One region of the Flavobacterium endoglycinae genome, then DNA from elsewhere that is predicted to be linked to it. Evidence: riboswitches for the same ligand, from Rfam matches in the RefSeq annotation. Region 1 holds a riboswitch; each other region holds the start of a gene.
What was found. A riboswitch is a leader RNA that binds a small molecule or an ion and turns the genes downstream of it on or off. The one in region 1 is predicted to bind cobalamin.
Positions count from the first base shown of each region.

Region 2: another riboswitch for cobalamin. It lies ahead of J0383_RS00760 (TonB-dependent receptor); the one in region 1 lies ahead of J0383_RS15515 (TonB-dependent receptor plug domain-containing protein).
Region 3: another riboswitch for cobalamin. It lies ahead of J0383_RS00475 (cell surface protein); the one in region 1 lies ahead of J0383_RS15515 (TonB-dependent receptor plug domain-containing protein).

Region 1 is NZ_CP071448.1:3,501,128-3,505,539, reverse strand. It holds gene J0383_RS15525 (adenosylcobinamide-GDP ribazoletransferase) at 1-782, shown strand, start outside; gene cobC (alpha-ribazole phosphatase) at 767-1,300, shown strand; cobalamin riboswitch at 1,367-1,565, shown strand; gene J0383_RS15515 (TonB-dependent receptor plug domain-containing protein) at 1,594-3,447, shown strand; gene J0383_RS15510 (YncE family protein) at 3,453-4,412, shown strand, end outside.
Region 2 is NZ_CP071448.1:180,807-185,218, forward strand. It holds gene J0383_RS00755 (DUF5074 domain-containing protein) at 1-996, opposite strand, end outside; gene J0383_RS00760 (TonB-dependent receptor) at 993-3,143, opposite strand; cobalamin riboswitch at 3,156-3,355, opposite strand; gene J0383_RS00765 (T9SS type A sorting domain-containing protein) at 3,959-4,412, shown strand, end outside.
Region 3 is NZ_CP071448.1:107,697-112,108, reverse strand. It holds gene J0383_RS00485 (hypothetical protein) at 1-57, opposite strand, end outside; gene J0383_RS00480 (hypothetical protein) at 60-1,043, opposite strand; cobalamin riboswitch at 1,312-1,518, shown strand; gene J0383_RS00475 (cell surface protein) at 1,830-3,026, shown strand; gene J0383_RS00470 (T9SS type A sorting domain-containing protein) at 3,054-4,412, shown strand, end outside.

The DNA of each region.
Region 1 (4,412 bases):
AAAAACAACTTGACATTTTTTTTACCTGTTTAATGTTTTACACCCGCATCCCTTGTCCAAAAAACATTACTCATGATCCTGATTATTTAAATAAGGCCACACGCTATTTTCCTTTTATTGGCTGGATTGTGGGAAGTATTTCATTTTTGTTTTTCTATGTTTTTTCTTTTTTCCTTTCGATAGAATCTGCGGTTATTTTTGCAATAATTGCTTCTATTTTAACAACTGGAGCTTTTCATGAAGATGGATTTGCAGATGTATGCGATGGATTTGGCGGCGGCTGGACGAAAGAAAAAATCCTAATGATTATGAAAGACAGTGCTATTGGAGCGTATGGCGCAATTGGACTTGTTCTGCTTTTTCTAGCGAAATTTAAACTGCTTTCAGAATCTATTTCAATCATTACAAATCACAATATTCTGATTTATTTGTTGTTCATTTCTGCTCATTCTTTAAGCCGATTAGCTGCAATCAGCATTATTTTTACGCATGAATATTCTCGTGAAGATGCTTCCAGCAAAAGCAAACCTATTGCCAAAAAACATACTTGGAAAGAAGTTCTTGGTTCTTCTTTGTTTGGATTGATTCCTTTGGCAGCACTCTCCTACTTTAATTATAAAATTCTTTTAGCGTTACTTCCTGTTTTCATTACAAGATATTGTCTGGCACGTTATTTTCAAAAATGGATTGGCGGTTACACTGGCGATTGTTTAGGCGCTACACAGCAAGTTTGTGAAGTCATATATTACTTAAGTTTTCTTTTTATATGGAAATGTATCTAGTGCGCCATACCGAAACGATCTGCGAAAAAGGAATTTGTTATGGTCAGTCTGATGTTGATATTGCAGAACCTTTTGAAAACATATTCGGCAGTATCATTTCTAAACTGCCATCTGAAGCCGTGATTTTTACAAGTCCGTTGAAACGCTGTGTAATTTTAGCCAAACATATTCAGGAAAATATCAAAACGATTTCTTTTCAGGAAGATGAACGTTTAAAAGAAATGAATTTTGGCGATTGGGAATTGAAAAAATGGGATGAAATTCCATCGGAACAACTCAATCCTTGGATGGAAGATTTTGTAAACATTAAAGTTTCAAATGGAGAATCTTTTGTAGAATTACACGGAAGAGTTGGCGATTTTTTATCTGATAAAATTGCAAAAACAAATGTTCCAGTCATAATTGTCGCACATGCCGGAATAATCCGAAGCATCATTTGCCATCAGACTTCACTGCCCTTAAAAAATGCTTTTACGAATAAAGTAGATTTTGGACAAGTTATAAAAATTGAAATTTAGCGCTAATAATTTATAATTTTATACGAAACGCAAAAGAAATTTGAATAATCAATATTTTTAATTTTATCTTTGCTGCAAATTTAAGGTTGTGTTTTATTAACACATTAAAAGGGAATCAAGTAAAATCTTGAGCTGTACCCGCAACTGTAAGCTTAGTTCTAAACGAATGTTTGTTGTAAACTACGATGCCACTGCTCGCTCAGGCGAATGGGAAGGTAAACAACAAAACGCAAGCCAGGAGACCTGCCTTTATAACAAAATATCGAGCTCTCGGGAAAAAGAGTGTAGAAATTATGATTTTAAGGTTACGTTTTGCTTTTTTATTCCTTGTGTTGTGCCAATTAACTTCGGCGCAGAACGATTCTATTACCAAACTGAAAGAAATTATTGTTTCTGATTCTAATCTGAAAAAATACTCCAATTCGCAGTCGGTTTTAAAATTGAATGATTCCATCATCAATAAAAATGAAGCTTTACTGACTGATTTACTAAACTTTAATTCTACGCTTTATTTCAAAGAATACGGACGCGGAATGCTTTCTACAGTTTCTTTTCGCGGAACGACTTCTTCGCAAACTGCAGTTATCTGGAACGGAATCAACATTAATTCACAAATGAATGGAAGCACGGATTTTAATACGATCTCAGGATCTGATTATAATTCTGTGAGTGTAAAAGCCGGAGGCGGAAGTGTTATTTATGGAAGTGGAGCGATTGGAGGAACTGTACACCTAAATAACGATTTGTTGTTTTCTAATCGTTTTGAGAATACCCTAAAACTAGACTACGGAAGTTTTAATACAATTGGAATAAATTATAAAACCAACATTTCTAATAAGCAATGGAGCGCACAGGTTGGTTTTTCCAAAAATAGTTCTACAAACGATTATAAATATCTAAACCGTTATACTTGGCGTGGCGAACAGCGCTGGAACCAAAACGGCCAATACGATATTATAACTATGAGTGCTAATGTGGGGTATAAAATTGACGATAAAAACACTCTAAAATTGTACAGTCAGACTTCAAATACAGATCGAAATACATCTTTAGTAACAGAAAGTGAAACTAAAAGCAAATATGTGAATGGTTTTAATCGAAGTTTATTAGAATACGATGGTGATTTCGGAAAATTTAAAACCAATTTCAAAACGGCTTACATATTCGAAAACTATAAATATTACGCCGATAATACGAAAGACTATTACAGCTCTGGCAATACTGAAAGTTTAATCACCAAACTGGATTTAGGATATACTCTTTTTAAAACTACTCAGATAAATGGTATTGTAGATTATAATAGAACCAAAGGCTACGGAACAAGTTTTGGAGATCATGTTCGCGAAATTAGTTCTGCATCTTTACTGGTAAAACAAGATATTGGGGCGAATTGGAAAAATGAATTTGGTATTAGAAAAGAATTTACAAATAACTATGAATCACCGCTGTTATTTTCATTAGGTTCCTCTTATCAATTTAGTCCGTTATATAATTTGAAACTAAATGTATCTCGAAATTTCAGAATTCCGACTTACAATGATTTATATTGGGAACCAGGAGGAAATTTGGATTTGAAACCTGAAAGTTCTTATCAGGCTGAAATTGGGAACGTTTTTACATTCAGAAACATTTCGCTTACACAAACCTTTTATTACATGAAAATAAAAGATCTACTGCAATGGATTCCAGGATCAAGTGGTATTTGGTCTCCTCAAAACACCGATAAAGTAAATAGTTATGGAGCCGAAACTTTGGTAAGCTGGAAAAAACAATATGGTAAAAATCATTTAAGTGCCAACGCATCTTATGCTTATACCGTTTCGAAAAATGAAGAAACCGAAAAACAGCTTTTTTTCGTTCCATTCCACAAAGCAACCGCTTCTGTTGCTTATTCTAGAAACAGAATCTCGGCATACTATCAATTTTTATACAATGGTTTTGTTTATACCAGAGCCGATAATGATCCAAACGAAATTGTAAAAGATTATATGATCTCAAATATCGGGATCGACTATGATTTTAAATTTTTGGATTCCTTTAAACTCGGATTTCAAGTTCTAAATCTTTTTAATGAGAATTATGAAAGTCTGGAAGACAGACCTATGCCCGGAACCAATTTCAACGTGTATTTAACTCTAAAATTTTAATATTTATGAAACTTAGTAAATTACTTTTAATAGCAATGTGCATTAGCTTTTTTGCTTCTTGTTCGAGCGATGACGATAATGATACATCAAAAGGAGAATACGACAACGGATTTTTTATTTTAAATGAAGGAAGCACAGGACAAGGAACTGTTTCATTTGCAAGCAACGATTTAAATGTTTTTGTAAAAGACATTTACTCAGCAGCAAACCCAACTGATTTACTTGGAAAATTTGCTCAAAACATCTTTTTCGACGGAGATAGAGCTTATATCATTGCAGGTGGTTCAAATGTTATTAATGTAGTAAACCGTTACACTTTTAAATTAATCGCTAAAATCGACAGCGGACTTGCTAATCCAAGATATGGTGTTGTTAAGGATGGAAAAGCCTATGTAACAAATGCAAACACGTACTTTGACTATGATAAACCAGAACAAAATCCAAATGGAAATACTGATGATTATGTGGCCGTGATCAATTTAGCATCCAATACGGTTGAGTCTAAAATTCAATTAAATGCTACGGCCAACCGTTTAGTTTTAGAAGATGGCAAATTATACATCACTGAACCATATAACAACAGCAAATTATTAATTGTAAATATTGCAACAAAGACATTAGAAGCTCCAATCGAAGTAGGTTACAATGCTGATTGCATCGAAGAAGAGAACGGAACTTTATATATTTTAAGAGGTCCTTATGGCGCTAGAAGTGAAATTGTAAAAGTAAAATTATCAGACAAATCTGTTTCTAATGTTACTTTCCCTGAAAGCTTAGACGGTGCTTCTTTCATGGATATTGAAGATGGCAAAATTTATTATACAGTTAATAAATCTGCTTATGTAATGAACTTAACAGCCGCAACACCTTCTACAACTCCAATTCTTACTTCACCAGTAAGTTACTTATATGGATTTGCAGTTAACAACAATCGTATATACATGGCTGATGGAAGCTTTACAGCA
Region 2 (4,412 bases), 2.2 Mb from region 1:
TACCTGAAGTCCATACGGAATCATTATTTTTTTGTCGGTACCATCAGTAATAATTTTGTCCGTTACGATTTTCTTGGTTTTAGTATCTAAAATCCCATAACTCACTTTGTTGCTTCCCGTTAAATAACTCCATGATACACTGTAATAATACAATAGATCATCGACCAAACAAGTTCCCGAAACGGGAATATCAAGCTGCATTTTCTTTTCGTCGGTTTTGGTATCAATTACAAAAAGATTTGACGGCGTGTTGTAATAATCTCCTCGTGAACTCACATAAATATCTCCCCTGCTGTCAATCTGCATGCTGTACAAATTAATGCCAACATCAATTTTTTTAATCTCAGTAAAAGTTTCAAGATCGATTACCGAAACGGTTCTGTCGTAATTAGGAACACGATAGCCACCCGAATTGGCCACATACAATTTTCCGTTATGCACTACCATTTGTTCCGGCTGATAACCAACGGTAACTTTACGTTTTATTTCTAAAGAAGTAGTATCAATTTCGGCTACAAATCCAATTTCGGCATTCGGATCAATCGCTACTGGACCTGAATACGAACTTACGTAAGCCTTGTCTCTGTAAAAAGTAACATAACGACAATTGGGAATATCGATTTTCTTAATTCGCTTTGCAGTCCACTTTTCAAGTACTTCAACCTTATTCGAACAGTTTATAACAGCATACACTTTGTTACCATAAATTTTTATATCATTACCTACATCTCCCAGCTCTTTTACAACCGACGGATTTCGTTCTGAATACACATCTGTGGTATAATTTCCGGTTCTATAATTAAAAACATCAAGGCTGGCTCTGTTCATTCCCATATTGCCTTCATTGAGCAGATAAAATCCCTCAATATTTCCATCACTTCGTGGAGCCGCCACATTCGTATCTGAAGAAAGAAAAATCGTTTCATCTTCGCGGCACGAAACCAGATTAAGGATTACAAAAGCGCTTAGTATTATTTGTATAAGGTTCTTTTTCATAATTCGATACTGATTATAAATTTGAAGGTTCTGCCCGGCATCGGATAATTGTAAATCACTTCATATTGCTGATTGAAGGTATTGTTCACTTCCACGGCAGTATTCAATTTGTATTTGCTGAAGAGGAAAGATTTCTGCACAGCCAAATCGTGAGTGTACCAAGGCTGAACTTCATTTACTTTGATATTATTGACATTTCCGTTATACCGTTTTCCAACGTAAATAAAACTGTAATTAAAATTCCATGTTTTGTATCCTGCATTCAAAATTGCCGATCCGCTGTGCCATGGTGTATAGGGAATCTGGTCGCCATAAGATGAGATTTCTAAACCAACAAATTTTGTAAAATCACGACTTTCAGAGTATGTATAAGTAAGATTGGCAGTAAGATTTACTTGGTCAATATGGGCTGCCGCATTCAAAACTGTTTCGATTCCCTTACCTCTCACCTGCCCTATATTGGTCATCATCCAGCGGAAAAGATTTCCGGTTGGTGCAGCGACAATTTTGTCTTTGGTATTCGTGTAATACGCATCGGCTTGAATTGAAAGTCTGTCTAAAAAACTTTCTTTAAAAGGCAGGTTATACGTAAAACCAACATCGTACTGATTCATATATTCCGGTCGTAAAGTACTGGAACCAATCATTGTATAATACAAATCATTGAAAGTAGGCATTCTGAAAATGCGTTTTGCAAACGCTCTTAAATTAAAATCATATTGCTTAAATGGTGTATAACCCAGAAACAAAGCAGGCGTAAATTCGGTTTTATTAGGCGGTTTTGCATTGTAACGAACTTCTTCGATTACACGAGTACCCACAACGCTTCCAAGAACTTTAAATCCGTCATATCGATAGGAACTTGCCAATGAAAATAATGCAGTATAACGCTGTGGAAAAGAAAACTGAGTTTGAATTCCCCTTCTGGTGGCATTTAATTTATTGTATTGCAAATCAGTGGAAAGAGAAACATCCCAATTTTCTAAAATACTGTACATGTTTACTGCCGAAAAATACACTTCCTGCTGATAATAACTATCGTCAGATTGCGCTCCTTCGGTTACAGGTTCTCCTAAAACTTGTGTGGTATCTCTAGCGATATAATGAGTGTAATCGTATGCGTATTTACCTCTGATTTGAAATTTATATTTATCGGAAACATCTTTCGTTAAAAAAGCCTGAGTAAATAAATTCTTGTCAAACTGTCTGAATCCATCTTTAAATTTATTTTCTACAATAGCACCCGGCGCTCCTCTTTCAGAATCATAATAATACACTTTGGCATCCCAAGAGCCATTATTAATTTTTCCATAAAGTCCAGATTCAAAACGAAGCGCTTGTATATCGCTGTTCCAACGCGTTGCTGTAGTGTCATAAGCCGTGCTTCCGTCCTGATTTTTTCTTTTGTATCTAAATTTATACTGACCATTTGATTTAATAAATTCAGAGCTGACACTCATACTTACATCATCGCTCAGTTTTTGTTCCCAACGCAAAGAAGGATCATGGTAATCAATTGACATAGTTTTGTAACGAACGAGCAGATTTGATTTTTTGCTTCCGCTGAAAACAGGTCTTTTAGTGCGTAAATAAATTGTAGATGCCGCTGAAAAGTCTTTTGCCGACTGGAAAATTTCACTTTTTTGTCCGTTATACATCGTAAGTGATTCCATATCGTCTAACGAATATTTCCCAAGATCGGTTACTCCATTCTGTGCATTTCCAAGCTGAATACCATCATAAAAAACACCCACATGATGCGTACCCATATTACGTACATCAACAGTTTTGAGTCCGCCCACTCCGCCGTAATCTTTTATTTGTGTTCCAGCAAAATAACGAAGCGCATCTGCCACATTATGAGCCGACAGATTTTCGAGCAAAACACCCGAAAGGCTTTGTACAGGAATAACTTCCTGATAGGGTTTCGTTTTTAAAACTACTTCTTTTAAAACCCGAGAACTATCAGCCGACGTTTGAGAGTGAAGCAAAACAGGAATCAATAAAATAAAAGCGGTGAAAAAGGTTTTCTTAAAATTGTACATCATTGTTGAATTAAACCAACTTTCTGATGATGATGATATAAAAAACCATAGAAAAGAATCCCGCTGTATATCAGCCGGTAATTTCTTTGTTTTCCACTTCATACCACGAAAGTTTTAAACTATATGATTCTGGCAGGTCTCCTGACTTGTTCCATCTTTAAAACAGCCTTCTCATCCGCGTAAGCGAACAATGGCATAAGTGTCGTTTAAAGACGTAATAGAACTTACAGTAGCGGGTCTGTTCAGGAGTTACACCTGATTCCCTTTTAACTATTCTTCTAAATAAAAAATAGACCAAAATCTGGAGCAAATATAGGGTTATCTTTTAAAAAACGTTTTACTATTTCCACTTTCCTATCGTTTATTTATGTAGAATCAAAAGAAATTTTGAAAGAGTCCAAAATACCGTAAAAGCAGGCATTTCCGTAAGAAGTTACATAATTATCATGTCTAACAACCTAAAAACATGGGAATTATGTAATAATTTAAAAAAATACTGTAAGAATTATACGAGTTTAAATTTTATATTTGTTAAACATGATTTCCAAAGAAAGGTAAAATCTGTAAGATTAGTAATCTTTATGAGCCTTAGTCTAAAAACATTTAAATCGTTTTTTTAAAATATGCCCTAACATAAAAAATGAAAAATGAAAAGAATTATATGCCTAATCCTCTTGTTTTCCCTTTCCGTTTTTTCTCAGACTCCGCCGCCGCCTGGTTTACCTAATCCTCCAACGGGGCCTAATCCACCGGGACTTCCCATAAATGAACTGGAAGGAATATTATTTGCTGCCGGAATCCTATTCGGCATTTTTGTCCTTAAAAAGAAATATAAAATTAAGCTTCTAAAAAAACCATATTTCTAAGCCTTATCATCTCTACTATCTAAAGTATATTCTAAAATAAAAATGAAGTTTATGAAAAAAATTACATTCCTTTTTATTCTGATTTCCATACAAGCTTTTTCACAAATATATGTTGGCGCAAGCACTCCTGTATACGTTCAAAATCAGGTTTTGTACGTGGGTCAGAATATAAATCTCGCTGCTAATTCAAATCTGTATCTGCGAAATCTTTCTCAGCTTGTACAGGGAACCACTGCTACTTCAACCAATTCCGGAACGGGAACCATATCGGTTTATCAAGAAGGAACTTCAGATAATTTCGAATACAATTATTGGTGCTCTCCAGTTGGTATTAACACCTCATCTACCGGAAACAATAACTTTGGAATTACACTTCTAAACAGGCCTACAACTTCTACAGCGTCTACTCCTGCTACAATTCTGTCATTAGGAAATTATGATGGAACCTCAAATCCGTTAGCGATTGCCTCGTATTGGATTTATAAATTGACCAATGCTAATAATT
Region 3 (4,412 bases), 2.1 Mb from region 1:
CTGCTGACAGCTTACAAGTATCGAACAAATAATCGTTGCAATAATCAGTTTTTTCATTATTAAAGAGTATTTAAATCTGAGGTAAAGGCAATTTGGCTTGGATTTTCCGGTAAATAAAAGATAGAAATGTATTCCTGTTTCGTAATATCTAGATCAAGCAGTCCCACTACTTTTTTCAAACTGCTGCGATGCAGCTGATTGTGAGTATCTGTATATTCCAACTCAAATCGCATCATAGGTTGTTCGTTAATGTACGTTCCGGTCTGGCTTACCTTGATTAATTTGGCTGAAGTTTTAATTCCTTTAAATTTAATTACTAGTGAATCATCGCTTAACCCCGTTATTTTTCTAAATATAAAGCCTACAAGTATACGATAAAACAATAATATGGCTGGACAGAGAATGAGCGGATGCCAGAAAGCTAGAAATCGCCAGCCCATACCGTAACTTTCTGTTCGGTATGAAAAAATGTAATACGCTATAACTGCAATAGAAAGAATAACAAAACCTAATATTCTTAAAGCAAAACTTCTAAAATTTATAGAAGCTTCAGATGAAGCAATCATCATATAAGGCGGCTGGTTCATATCCCGATCTAATAAGATATTCAGTTTATTGCCACTTTCAAAACGTTTTGCCAGCGGTTTTAGATCGGTTATAGTCGTTTTGTGTGTGATTTCAGAATCAGATAAATTTTTGAAACACAATTCAAGTTCGTATGTGTTGTAAACTGAAGTTGCTTTTGAAATTTTCTGAGCATTTAAAATTTTAGATTCTCGAAGTACTCCATGCGCTTTTATTTTTGCCATATTTTTTCTGGTAATAAAAAGCTGTAGAATCCATTTTCTAAAATAACCAACTAAAAGAATAACCCACAGTACTATAGAGAGAGCAAGATAAGCTAAAGCCAGATAAGGATTTCCGTCTTTTAAAGCATCAATATCAGATTCGCTTTTAATGTTGTAATACAAAAACATGGGAAACGGAATAGCAAAAAAGAGCATGTAAAGTGCCCAAAAGGTTAAGGCAAGATTTTTTTTCATTGCTTACAAGATTTTGGGTTAGATAAAATAATTTTTGGCATGTATTTTCATTTGAAATCTAAAAAACGCTTATGAATTTATAAGGTTTTTCTACAGATGGTATCATTCAAATTTAAGGAAATAAGAATTGTATCACAAAATTTTTTTGTTATGAAATAGATATTAAACCATTCTTAAAAGAAAAAATGCACAATATTCAATGTTGTTTTCTTAAAGTGAGAAAACCGTAATTGTACAAAATAGTTATTGTTTTTATAAAGATAGTTCTACCTTTGCGACAGATTTTGGTCTGTTTTTTTTCAATTTTTAAGAAAAACAGTTAAAAGGGAATCAGGTGTAAATCCTGAACAGACCCGCTACTGTAAGTTCTATTAAGTCTTTAAACGTTACTTATGCCATTGTTCGCTGCCGCGGATGAGAAGGCTGTTTTAAAGATGGAACAAGTCAGGAGACCTGCCATAATCACATAAGTTTAAAACTTTCGAGGAATAAAGTTGAAGACAATAACTGCACCGGCTATTTTGTAGCGGGTCTTTTTTCGTATTGTTGTTTGGTTACGTTCCCGAAATTAATTTTTAAAATTAATAGGTAATGCGTCGTATCCAGCAAACTCGTTTATTTTCTTTTCAAGCAATAATGCTGAACATACATCATGTGAATATTTCTCGTGATAATTTTCCAATTATTCAGTTGCAGATTTTTTCCTAAATCTGTTGAATCAGTTATGTTCTATCAAATAAAATCTCAAATCTGCTTTTCACATTTCACATCTTCCTTAAAAAAACAATGAATTCAACTAAAATTCTAAAAGCCACATTTTTATTTCTTTTTCTATTTGGAATAACAGCCTGCCAAACCGATAAAGATGAAGAAACCGAATCGATAGTAGTATTAAAACAATCATATACAATTGATCGATTTAAAGTACTCAACATTGCTCTTGATTTATCTGCTGATGCCAAAATAAAATGGCGTATTAATGATTCTGTAATTTCAAATACAGCGCAACTGGATTTTATCAGTCCGTATTTAAAAAGTTATCCTTTGTTTTTAGAAGTAGAAAAAAATGGCGTATTGAAGATTTATGAATCTAAAATTAATGTCATTAAAGAAGCAGGAACATATAGTAAATACATTTCGAACGTATTTGATTTTCGTCCAGCAGTGGGGCAGTTTACCAATGAAATTCCGCAGTATGCAGCTGGAAACACAGAAGCTCAAGTGATTGCTTTGGCCAAAAAATCTTTGGTAGGTTCTAATACCACAATGATTTCTTTAGGTGGTTTTGGCGGTTATGTTGTGTTTGGTTTCGATCATACAATTCCCAATTTGAAAGGAAATGATTTTAAAGTTTTAGGAAATGCATTTTGGGGAAATGAAGCCAATGAAGCTCGTTCAGGATCATGTGAACCCGGAATTATTCTAGTCGCTTACGACAAAAATAAAAACGGAAAACCTGATGAAGACGAATGGTACGAAATAGCAGGAAGTGAATATTTTAAAAACACTACACTTAAAAACTACAGCATAACCTATTTTAAACCGGACGAATCTAAAACCGGAGTAGCAGGAAATGAATTCTGGCAGACTGATGTTGAATACATTAAATGGCAGGACAATTTGGGAAATTCAGGCTATAAGACCAAAAACAATTTTCATATTCAAAGTTATTATCCGCTTTGGATTTCAGACGCATCTTACACGCTCAAAGGAACCCGAATGGAGAATAACTTTTATGACCAAAGCGGCACCGGAAATTATTGGGTCGGTAAATCATTTGAATTTGGTTATGCCGACAATGCGCCCAATAATGATGACGCTTCTAGCATTGACATTTCATGGGCTGTTGATAAAAACGGAAACTACGTAAAACTTCCAGGAATTGATTTCATTAAAGTTTATACAGGAATTAATCAGGAAGCGGGCTGGCTTGGAGAAGTTTCGACAGAAGTAGCCGGCGCTTATGATTTATACTTTGACTAAATAAAATTTTTAACCTAAATACAAATTATGAAGAAAAACTACTTTTTAATACTGTTGTTATTTTTTGCACTCTTTTCGAATGCTCAGATTACCGTTCAGGGCGTGCCAAGAAGCGACATAAAACAAAAAATAACAACACAAAAGCAATCCAAAAAAGCAGCCGGTACCATCACTTTTGATGATATAAAATACTGGGTGGGAACAGGAAGCAACAAAGCCGCTTTTGTCGTACAATGGAATGATGATAAAAATTCTGATGCTTTAGTATGGGGATTTAAATGGGATGGCGATGCAACAGGAGAAGATATGCTAAAAGCCATTGCAAAAGCAGATCACCGTTTTTTTACGTTGCTGTATCAAGGAACACAATTTGGTTCTGCTATTGGAGGATTTGGTTTTGACCTGAATGGAAAAAACACGAACGGACTTTATAAAGATGAAAATGTAACCTATCCGTATTATCCTGTAAGTGGTATTGTAAACACAACTGCTTACGATTTTGATCAATACACACCAATAGATGCAGAAGATCACTGGCAGTCTGGCTGGATGTCAAAAGGATATTGGTCGTATTGGGTAAAAGATGACATCGATAGCGATTTTGGGTACTCGGGTTTGGGAGCGTCTAGTCGTGCTTTACAAAATGGTTCTTGGGATGTTTGGAATTTCAATCCAGAATTTAATACCATTGATATTTCAACAGAATTTACTCCTGTTGATCCTTATGTAAATGTGGTAGATTTTACAAAAGGCTATTTTGTAGTAAACGAAGAATGGTTTGGACACACGAATGGTTCTGTAAATTTTGTAGACAATGAAGGAAATATCAATTATCGTGTTTACAGCGCAGCCAACAGCAATCAGGCTTTTGGCGCTACAACACAATACGGAACTATTTATGGCGATAAATTCTATTTCATTTCAAAACAAGCTGCCGATGGCGGTGATAGTCAATATACTCCAGGCGGAAGATTGGTAGTTGCCGATGCTTTAACAATGAAAAAAATCGCTGCTTTTGATAATATCGGTGGAGGAGACGGACGCTCGTTTATTGGTGTAGATGAAAATACAGGCTACATTGGCGCTTCAAACGGAATTTTTGCATTTGATATTGCGAATATGAAAGTAGGCGATATGATAACAGGAACTGGCGGAGGAAGTCAGTATGCTGGACAAATAGGGAATATGATTCGTACCTCAAAATATGTATTTGCAGTAAAACAAAACGCAGGAGTTTTAATCATCGATCCAAAAAATAATACGGTAATTAAAACTATTTCAGGTGCATTTCATTCTATTGCACAAGCAAAAGACGGGAGTGTCTGGGCGATTCAAAACCAGAAATTGGTAAACATCAACGCAGTAAATTTTGATGTAACCGAATAT